DNA from 2 places in the Stenotrophomonas sp. NA06056 genome. Region 1 is predicted to be linked to the other one. Evidence: predicted binding sites of a transcription regulator. Region 1 holds the regulator's gene; the other holds the start of a gene.
What was found. Region 1 encodes FliA, which starts transcription of late flagellar genes. Its sites were predicted from a motif close to TAAAGTTTNNCNNNCNNNGGCCGATAA; they were not measured.

Region 1 (5,422 bases):
GTCCACCAGCAGTTGCAGACCCTTGCGCAGGAACGGATCACGCTGCGCTTCCACCTGCGATTCCAGGCCCAGCAGGCCCTGGCGGCGGGCGATGTTGCTCCATTCCACGATCTGCTGGATCAGTTCGCGACGGTCGCTGTGCGGCGGCCGCACGACCCAGCGCACGATCTTGAACGCATGCTTGAACACCGCCGGCGCGGTATGCAGCAGGATGGCCGCCACGGTACCCACGATCACGATCACAAACGCCGCAGGCGACCACAACGACGCCAGGCCGGCGCCCTTGAGGATGCTGCCACCGACCAGTGAGGCCAGGGCGAGGAAAAGTCCAATGAGGCTGAGTCTATCCATGGGTCCGGTATCGGCTTGTATGAATGGGACTTGAGACACCGGGAGATTCTGGTGTAACGGAGTTCACAGTTTTTTCTGTTGCCGGGCATGGCCCGGCGCTGTTGCATGTCGGGTTCAGCAATCGGGTCAGTCGTGTGGGCTGCGCAGCCCGTCCACGTCCAGGATCAACGCCATGCGACCATCGCCGATCAAGGTTGCACCGGCATAACCGCGCAGGCCGCGCAGGGCTTTCGGCAGCGGTTTGATGACCACTTCCTCGCGCCCGCGCACCTGGTCCACCACCAGCCCGAAGCGTGCCTCACCGGCCTGCAGCACGACGATGGTCAGCAGGGGCGAGGCGGCCGGCGTCACATCCAGCCATTGCCGCAGATCGACCAGCGCCAGCGTGTGCGAGCGGCGGTCAAGCACGGCGCGGCCGTCGAACCAGCCCAGCGAGGTGCGCGGTGCATGCAGCACTTCCATCACACGGGCCAGCGGCAGCGCGTAGACGTCTTCGCCGGCCTGCACCAGCAGGGTCGGCAGGATCGCCAGGGTCAGCGGTACGCGGATCATGAAGCGGCTGCCGCGGCCCAGTTCCGACTGGATCTGGATCTGCCCGCTCAGCTCGCGGATGCGTGACTGCACCACGTCCATGCCGACGCCGCGGCCGGAGATATCGGTCACCTGCTGTTTGGTCGAGAACCCCGGCAGGAACACCAGGTGCAGGCATTCCTCACTGCTCAGGCGGGCAGCGGCTTCCGGATCGATCAGGCCCTTCTCGCGCGCCTTGGCACGCAGCTTCTCCGGATCGATGCCTGCACCGTCGTCCTGCACTTCGATGCTGACGTAGTCGCCTTCCTGCTGTGCCGACAGGCGCACGTGGCCCATCCGCGGCTTGCCCTGCGCTTCGCGCAGGTCAGGCATTTCCACGCCATGGTCGATGGCGTTGCGGACCAGGTGCACCAGCGGATCGGCCAGTGCTTCGACCAGGTTGCGGTCAAGCTCGGTCTCGGCGCCGATCAGCTCCAGATCCACTTCCTTCTTCAGCGAACGCGCAACGTCGCGCGCCACCTTCGGGAAGCGCGAGAACACCTTGCCGACCGGCTGCATGCGGGTGCGCATCACTGCCGACTGCAAGCGTGCGGTGGCGATATCCAGCGTCGACACCGCGCGGTCCAGCTCTTCATCGCGCAGGCGGGTGCGCAGCGTCTTCAGCCGGTTTCGTGACAGCACCAGTTCGCCGATCAGGTTGACGATGGCATCCAGGCGCTTGGTATCCACGCGCACGGTGTGTTCGGCTTCGGCGACGGGCTTGTTGGGCGCCGGCTTGGCGACTGGTGCGGCCGGCGCGGGCGTCGGTCGTGGTGCCGGTACGGCGACAATCGCTGCGGTGGGGTTGCTGCCCGGGGCGGCGCCGCCATGCAGCTGATCGAGCAATGCCTCGAACTCGTCCTCGCTGATCATGTCGTCGGCCTTCTTCGCCGCCGCCACGGGTGCCGGCGCCTTGCCGCCGTGCAGCTGGTCGAGCAGGGCCTCGAATTCGTCGTCGGTGATCAGGTCACTCCCGCCGGTACTCGGCGCCGCGGCCGATGGCGCTGCTGCGCCACCGCCATGCACATCGAACTGGGCGACCAGTTCGGGTGGGGCAAAGCCCGGCTCGGTGCCTGAAGACACCGCGTCAAGCATCGACTGCAGGTAGTCCAGCGATTGCTGGGCGGCATCGAAGTGATGGGCCTGCAATACGGCCTGGCCGGCGCGCGCGGCGCCCAGCGCCTCTTCGGCGGCGTGGCACAGTTCGACCATCGCGGTGATGCCGAGGAATCCAGCGCCGCCTTTCAGCGTGTGGTAGCCACGGAACACCGCGTTGAGCTGGTCATTGTCCTGCGGTGCCTGTTCCAGCGACACCAGCTGTTCGCCGAGGCGATCCAGGATTTCCTGGGCCTCGATGATGAAATCGGCAGTGATGTCGTCGGCTACCGCGCCCATGGTTACAGCCCCAGATCCGACAACAGGTCGTCGGCGTCGTTCTGCGAGACCGCATGGCGGTCCAGCCCCTTCAGTGCCGGCCCGGCCAGTTCCGGGTCGGTGCGATGCTGTTCCGGCGGCAGGCCGAGCGCGCCGAAACCCTCATGCACGCGGCGCACGATGCCGACCACGCGGCGGATGATCTGTCCGGTCAGGTCCTGGTAACTCTGGGTCAGGGCGATCTCGGTGAGGTTGTGGCGGATGCGGTCGAGCTGCACGTCCTGGCCCGGCTGCAGGCCATCGGCGCGCAGCTGTTCGGTCAGGCTGCGGCACTCTTCTGCCAGGTCCAGGGTGCGGTGGGTGGCCTGTTCGGTCATCGCCACCACGTGGTCCAGGCGCGCGCAGGCATCGTCCAGCTCGCCGGCTTCATCGGGCACGGTCGGCAGTTCGCCCAGCGCCTGGCCCAGTTCGCGGGCCAGCCGCGAAAGGCCGCTCATCATCGGCTGGGTACGCAGCGCGACCAGGCCGTCGATGCGCTGGCGCCAGGCAGCCTCGTCACCGGATTCCAGTGCGTCCAGGGCTTCCTGCAGGCGCAGGGCAAGGGCGCTCTTGTCGACCGTGGTGTCCATCAAGCGCTGGCCGCCAGGCGTTCGAAGATCTTGCCGAGCTTCTCTTCCAGCGTCTGTGCGGTGAACGGCTTGATGATGTAACCGTTAACGCCGTTCTGCGCCGCTTCGATGATCTGCTCGCGCTTGGCTTCGGCCGTCACCATCAGCACCGGCAGGGTCTTCAGCTTGGCATCGGCACGGATCGCCTTGAGCAGTTCGATGCCGGTCATCACCGGCATGTTCCAGTCGGTGACCACGAAATCGAACGGCTGGCTCTGCAGCAACGACAGCGCGGCATGCCCGTCCTCGGCTTCGGCGGTATTGGTGAAGCCCAGATCGCCCAGCAGGTTCTTGACGATACGACGCATGGTCGAGAAGTCGTCGACGATCAGGATGCGCATGTTCTTGTTCAAAGCAGAGTTCCTTTGTTGATCAGCTCTCGAGGCCGGCGTCGGCCGCCTCGAAAATCTTCAGTCGGCCACGCAGGCGCAGGACCGCCTGGCCGTGGATCTGGCAGACCCGCGACTCGCTCACGCCGAGCACTGCGCCGATCTCTTTCAAATTCAGTTCCTGCTCGTAGTAGAGCGACAGCACCAGCTGTTCGCGCTCGGGCAGGTGGCCGATGGCGTTGCCCAGCTCACGACCGAACTCGCCGCGTTCCAGCACCTGCTGCGGGGTCGGGCCGCCCTGGGCGACGGTGTCGAGCTCGCCCTGGTCTTCAATGCGTGATTCCAGGCTCAGCACCTGGCCGCGCGAGGCATCTTCCATCAGGCGCAGGTACTCGGGCAGCGGCATCTCCATCGCGGCAGCCACTTCGGTGGCGCTGGCGGCGCGACCGGTGCTCTGCTCCAGGCGGCGGATGGTGGCAGCAGCGTCGCGGGCACGGCGGTGCACCGAACGCGGTACCCAGTCGCCACGACGGATCTCATCGATCATCGAGCCGCGGATGCGGATCGAGGCGTAGGTCTCGAACGAAGCGCCCTGATCGGCGTCGTAGCTGCGCGACGCTTCGATCAGGCCCATCATGCCGGCCTGGATCAGGTCGTCCACTTCAACGCTGGCCGGCAGACGTGCGGCCAGATGGTGGGCGATGCGCCGCACCAGGTCCGAGTGCTGGGCGATGACCTCATTGGCCGCCGTGCGCTGGACCTCTCTGTACTGGGCGGCGCCTTTCATGCGGCCACCCCACGCTGCTTGATGATGCGTTCGAGGAAGAACTCGACGCCACCGCGCGGCTCGGTGGGTGCCTGCCAGCGGGCGGTGCGGCGGGCGATCTCGGTGATCGCCAGTGCCGACGGGCTGGACGGATAGGCCTTCACCACGGGCTGCTGGCGCTGCACCGACAGGCGCAGCCAGTCGTCCTGCGGCACGCAGCCGAGGTAGTTCAGCGAGACATCGGCGAGGAATTTCTCGCAGACGCGGGTCAGCTTCTCGTACAGCACGCGGCCTTCGTTGGGGTCGCGCACCATGTTGGCCACCACCTGGATGCGGTCCACGCCACGTTCGCGCGACAGCACCTTGATCAGGGCGTAGGCGTCGGTGATCGAGGCCGGTTCATCGCAGACCACGACCACGGTGTCCTGCGCGGCCTGGCAGAAGGTCAGCACGCCATCGTTGATGCCGGCGGCGGTGTCCACCACCATGATGTCCAGCTCGCGTTCCAGTTCGGAGAACACGTTGACCAGGCCCACGTGCTCGGCCGGGGCCAGCTCGGCCATGTGCCGGCGACCGGACGCGGCCGGGACCACCAGTACGCCGTTCGGGCCTTCGATGATCACGTCATCCAGGCTGCAGCGGCCAGCGACCAGGTCGGCCAGGGTATTGGTGGGGTTCAGGCCGAGGATCACGTCGATGTTGGCCAGGCCGAGGTCGGCATCCAGCAACAGGGTGCGTTTGCCCATGCCGGCAAGCGCCACGGCCAGGTTGGCCGACACGTTGGTCTTGCCGACGCCGCCCTTGCCGCCGGTCACGGCAATCGTGCGCACAGGGCCGAGCGGCTCGCTGCGGGTCGCCGTCAGCGGGAAGGTGGTGGTCAGCTTGGCGTACTCACGCGACGGCATGGTTCAACTCCGGGTTGCAGGGCATATCGGCCGCGCGGCGCAAATCTTCAAGGCGAAGTACAAGATTGGCTGCACTGGCCCGGTGCAGGTCGTCCGGGACGTCCTGGCCATCGGTCACCCAGGTGATCGGCAGCTTGTGGTCCACCGCCACCGACAGGGCGTTGCCGAAGCGGCCGGTCTCGTCCAGCTTGCTCAGTACCAGGCCCTGCAGGTTGGCTGCGCCGAAGCGGCGGACCACCTCGTCCATGTCACCGAAGCTGGTGTTGGCCGGCAGCACCAGCAGGGTGCGCACCTGGCGGGCGGCGCGCAGCCACTGCAGCTGGGCGGCCAGCGCACGGTCGCGCGGGCCCAGGCCGGCGGTGTCGATCAGCACCAGCTTGTAGTCCTTCAATCGCTCCAGCAGCTGGTCCAGGTCGGTGCCGCTGTTGGCCTCGTGCACCGCGATGCCGAGCTGGCGGC
Region 2 (5,422 bases), 1.8 Mb from region 1:
CGCGGTCGATGCACCAGCTTCTTCAACCAGGCTGGCATTGCGCTGCGTGCTGGCCTCCATCTGCACGACGGTCTGGTTCACCTGGGCGATCCCCGCATGCTGCTCATGCGAAGCACTGCGGATGCCGGCCAGCAGCCCGGCCAACTGCTGCACGCTGCTGACGATCTCATCCATCGTGGTGCCCGCCTGCTCGGCCTGCGTACTGCCCTGGCCAACCCGCGCTACCGAATCCTCAATCAGTCCCTTGATCTGCTTGGCCGCATCCGCGCTGCGCTGGGCCAACAACCGCACCTCGGCGGCGACCACCGCAAAGCTGCGGCCCTGCTCGCCTGCCCGCGCGGCTTCCACGGCCGCGTTGAGGGCCAGGATGTTGGTCTGGAAGGCGATGCCATCGATCAGCTGGATGATGTCGCCGATGCGCCGCGACGACGCGCTGATGCCCTGCATGGTCGCCACCACCTGGCCGACCGCGGTACCGCCGCGCTCGGCCACCCTGGCGGCATCACGCACCAGTCCGTCAGCGCGTCCCGCGGCGTCGGCATTGCGGCCGACGGTGTCGGTCAGCTCATGCATCGATGCCGCGGTTTCTTCCAGGTTGGCCGCTTGTTGCTCCGTGCGCTGGGAAAGATCGTGATGGCCGGCGACGATCTCGCCGACCCCCACATCCAGACGGAGCGTGGCCTGCTGGATACGGGTGACAATGTGGCCCAGCTGCGCGACGGTGGCGTTGGCATCGTCACGCATGCGCGCGAATACGCCCTGCAGGTCGCCTTCCATGCGCACGCTCAGGTCACCGCGTGCCAATGCAGCCAGCAGCGCCTGCAGATCGCCAAGGTTGCTCTCGAAGGTGGACAGCAGGCGATTGATGCTGGTCGACAGCGTGCGTACGAACCCTTGCTTGCCCTGCAGTGCGATGCGCCCCTGCAGCTCGCCATGCGCCGCCGCGTCGACCAGTGCCGCCACTTCGGTTTCAAGCAGCGTTTCCAGCGCGCGACTGCGCCATTCCACTGCCACGCCAAGGAAGTGGTCGTCCTCGACGATGGCATTGGCGATCAACTGGTAGCGGGTACCGGCGTGGCCGATCTCGCGCTCTTCGCGCTGCCGCACGCCGATCAGCCCCCCCAGCGCCGGATGCAGGCGAACCGCGTCGCTGCCGAGCAAGGCCTCTGCGGAAAGACCCAGCAGCTGCAGCAGCGCCGGGTTGGCGTAGGCCACCTGCCCTTCCGCATCAACCACCATCAAGCCAGTCTGCGCGCTGTCCAGCGCCTGCCGCACGCGCGTGTTACCGCGTGCCAGCGCGCGCTCGGTCTCGATCCGCGCACGCAGGCGCTGCTGCATGTCGACCAGACGCTGCGCGAGCTGGCCGATCTCATCGTTGGCGTTGTGCACGCGCAGCGTAGTGTCGAGCCGATCATCAGCAATATCACCGGCAAAGCGCAGGGTGTCCTGGATCGGCCGACGCACTGCACGCACCACCAGCACCAGGCTGGTGATCAGCACACCAGCCACCAGCAGCAGGGTGGCCACGAACAGCGCGCTGGCCGTCCTTGCGCCTGACTGCTGGCGCAGTTGTGCCTGTCCCAGTGCTGCAACCTGGGCCTGCTGGAACGCAGCCAATGCCGGGCCCACGGCCGCGGCGGTCTCAAGCAGCGATTGCGCCTCCACATCCAGGCCGACGCGCGCGGCGGTATAGCCCAGCAACGCCGCCTGGTACGCTTCCATCCCGTTGCGCACGCGCTCCTGCACCTCGGCGGGCAGGCCGGTCAGTGCCAGATCGAAGGGCAGCTTTTCTTCGCTGGCACGATCAGCATGGGTGGAATCGCCGTCGAGCAGCAGCAACGCTTCCTGGCGCCGCATCCGCTGCACATGCAGGGACAACGCAGGACGCTCCAGCGCATCCACCTGCGTCTGCAGTGCGTCGGCAGCCTGCTGCAGCTGCGCGGCCAGACCGGCGTCGCCGCGTCCCATCTCATCCACCCGCTCGAACAACGCGGCGATGCCCTGCGAGAATGCATCCACAGACTCGGCCATCGCCTGCAGCACCCTGCGTCGTCCCGCATCCATCGGCATGTCACGCAACGCCTGCAGGTCCTGCTTCAACATCTGCTGCGTGGCCAGCAACTGGCTGCGGTCTGCATCATCGAAACTGCGCGCATACTGGGTCTGCAGGCGCCGGGCCTCGGCCACGCGAGCGGCCAGCGAAGCCACGCGATCACTGCCGTGCTGGTAGCTGGCCTGATCGCGCGCCGCCTGCGTGCTCGCCTGGTTGGTCCAGGCATGGACGGCGGCGATGGCCAGCAGGCCCAGGCTGCAGACCAGCAGGGTCGCCTTGAGCTTGTCGGCGACGCTGAGCCGATGGGGCTGCAGCCAGCGCAGCAGGCCAGGGAAACGGGAACGCAACCCGGCAACGCGGCTACGCAGGGACCGAAGGTGGGGAACGACGGCCGACATGACAGACTCCAGGCGGAAGGACGCACCTGTATCGGCCGGCTTCAGCGCAACTTTAGCGCCGAAGTGAATCCTGCCGCGGACAGTGGCCGGTCGTCGCTGTTGTACCGGCCGCAGGCGACGGGGGGATGACACCGGGGAGGCACACTTGACCTCAACCCCAGTTGCGGTAGCACAGTAGAGCCCCCTGCCCGTGTTGACCGTCATGTCCATCGATGTCCCCCGCTATCTGCAGCGCCTGCAGCTGGATGCCCGACCACCACTCACCCTCGCCGGGCTGACCCTGCTGCAGCAGCACCACAACGCGCTGCTGCCGTTCGAGACGCTGACCAGCCTGCTGCGCGATGCGGTCGCCATCGACCTCGACAGCGTCCAGCACAAGCTGCTGCACGCGCAGCGCGGCGGCTACTGCTTCGAACTCAATGGCGCGTTCCTGGCGCTGCTGCACGCCCTGGGCTTCGACGCGCAGCCGCTGAGCGCACGGGTGCTGTTGTCGGCCACCGATGGCGAGTTGACCGCGCGTACCCATCTGCTGCTGCGGGTGCGCCTGCAGGACGAAGACTGGCTGGTCGATACCGGCTTCGGCAGCCTGACCCCGACCGTGCCATTGCGCCTGCATGAGACTGCCGTGCAGGACACACCGCATGAGCGCTACCGCGTGCAACGCCTGGATGATGGCGATTTCATGCTCGCCGCCGAAGCAGCGGACGACTGGCGGGCGCTGTACCGCTTCGATCTGCAGCCACCGGCGCCGATCGACAACGAGGTGGGCAACTGGTACGTGTGCACGCATCCGCAGTCGAGCTTCCCGGGCCAACTGCGTGCGTCACTGACCGGGCCGGATTGGCGACGCACCATCGGCAGCGGCAACTACACCGAATACCGCCCCGGGCAAGTGCCGGCCAAGCGCCCGCTGCGCGATGTACAGGACGTGCGCGAGGTGCTGCAGCAGGGCTTCGGCATGCGCCTTCCGGACGATCCGCGACTGGACCCGGCCATCGCCGACTGGCTGCAGCGATCGCAGGCCCCATCCGCGTAGAGCTTTCGGCCCTCGGTTGCTGCCATTGGCGCTACGCGTTGACGAGCGCCTGCAGGGCAATCCGGTTGCCCTCGCTGTCGCGGATCTCGGCAACCCGCCAGTCACCGGCCACGGCTGGGCCAAAGCACAGCACCGCGCCGGCCTGCAACGCGCGCCGCAGACTGTCATCCAGATCATCCACACCCAGGTAGATCCGCGCGCCCTGCTCCGAGGGCAGGTAGTCGGCGCCGTGCACCAGCGCCATGCTGGCCCCCACGTCCGCGTCGTTGAATGGCAGGTACGCCATCCGGCAGTCGTGCACGTTGATCGGCGCAGCGACGTCCACCTGCAGCCATTGCCGATAGAACGCGATGGCGCGGTCCAGGTCGGCAACGGGAACTTCAACGTGCAGGATGGGATTCATGGCGTCGGCTCTAGATGATTCGCAGGGTGATGGCCTTGAGTACCGCGCGGGTGCGATCACGCGTACCCAGCTTGTCCAGCAGGGTGGATACGTAGTTCTTCACCGTGCCCTCGGCCAGGAACAGGCTGCGTGCGATTTCCTTGTTGCTGTAGCCACCGGCCAGCAAGCGCAGGATCGCTACCTCGCGCTCGCCGAAGGTATCACTGGGCGGCGCTTCGTCATGGAATCGATAGCGTGCCCGTACCGGTTCGGTGCTGACCGGCAGCAACAGTGTCTGGCCGGCAGCGACCCGCTCGATGGCCTCGCGCAGGTCTTCCGGCGCTGCGTCCTTGAGCAGGAAGCCCTGCGCGCCGGCCTCACTGGCACGCAGCAGCAGGTCACTCTCGTCGAAGGTGGTCAGCAGCAGGCAGGGCGTGCTGTCGCCACGCGCACGCAGCTGGCGCAGGGCCTCGACACCATCCATGCCGGGCATGCGGATATCGCTGAGCACCACGTCCACTTCGTGCGTGGCGAGCGCCTGCAGCAGTGCCTGGCCGTCCTCGGCTTCCAGCACCACGTGCATCCCCAGCCCCTGCAGCAACGCACGCAGGCCGGCACGCACCAGTGCCTGGTCGTCGGCCAGTGCGATCCGGATCGTCGGGGTGCTCATGCCGGCAACCGTGCGATCAGGTGCATGCCGCCGTGCTCAGTACGGGCAAGCTGCAGCTCGCCCTGCATCACGGCCAGGCGCTCGCGCATGCCGACAATGCCATTGCCTTCGCTGATGCGCTCGGCACGTTGGCCGTCATCGCGGATATCAATGCGCAAGCGGGAATTCTCTTTGGTCATCGTCAACCACACGGTGCCGGCATCGGCGTGGCGTGCGGCATTGGTCAGCGCTTCCTGTACCAGGCGCAGCACGGTCTCGGCCAGCTGCGGGTCGGTCACCCGCAGGCCCTCGGCAATCTGCACCTGCAGGCGCGGGCGCGGGAATGGCGCAGCCAGCGCGTGCAGCGCGGTGTCGAGATCCAGGCCACGATCGTCGCGCATCGACTGCACGACCTGGCGGATATCGGTCAGCAGCTCACCGGACAGCTGTTCGGCCAACAACAGACCGTCGCGTCCGGCCAGCGCCGGATCGGCGGCCAGCGCGCGCAGGTTCAAGCGCATGGCGGTGAGCTTGTGTCCGGCCACGTCGTGCAGTTCACGCGCCAGCCGCAGGCGCTCGGCATCACGCGCACTGTCGGCCAACAGCGCGCGCGTGGCCAGCAGATCCGCATTGACGCGGGCCAGCGCATCGCGTGCCAGTGCGGTGCTGCGCGCGTAGTGCGCCGTGAGCGCAGCGAACACCTGGAAGCCGCCGTACAGCAGCACGATCATCAATGGCTGCGGGAAGGCAGCCTGCTTGAGTACCGCATAAAGTGCGACGTTGGCTGCCAGGGCAATGAGCAGCACTACCCGCGGCGGCCAATGCTCGGCCAGCTGGGCAACCAGCACAACCAGCAGGATCGGCGCAGTGCCCGTGCGCGGTTCCAGCGCCACCATGGCCACCG

Region 2: the regulator FliA is predicted to act here: its motif matches at 2,480-2,506, upstream of HUT07_RS17990 (methyl-accepting chemotaxis protein).

Annotation. Positions count from the first base shown of each region.
Region 1 covers NZ_CP054931.1:2,201,293-2,206,714, reverse strand. Annotated here, with positions in the region: gene HUT07_RS09780 (flagellar motor protein) at 1-351, opposite strand, end outside; gene HUT07_RS09775 (chemotaxis protein CheA) at 478-2,316, opposite strand; gene HUT07_RS09770 (protein phosphatase CheZ) at 2,319-2,924, opposite strand; gene cheY (chemotaxis response regulator CheY) at 2,924-3,316, opposite strand; gene HUT07_RS09760 (RNA polymerase sigma factor FliA) at 3,336-4,079, opposite strand; gene HUT07_RS09755 (P-loop NTPase) at 4,076-4,963, opposite strand; gene flhF (flagellar biosynthesis protein FlhF) at 4,950-5,422, opposite strand, start outside.
Region 2 covers NZ_CP054931.1:3,977,436-3,982,857, forward strand. Annotated here, with positions in the region: gene HUT07_RS17990 (methyl-accepting chemotaxis protein) at 1-2,451, opposite strand, end outside; gene HUT07_RS17995 (arylamine N-acetyltransferase) at 2,654-3,487, shown strand; gene HUT07_RS18000 (VOC family protein) at 3,519-3,890, opposite strand; gene HUT07_RS18005 (response regulator transcription factor) at 3,901-4,539, opposite strand; gene HUT07_RS18010 (histidine kinase) at 4,536-5,422, opposite strand, start outside.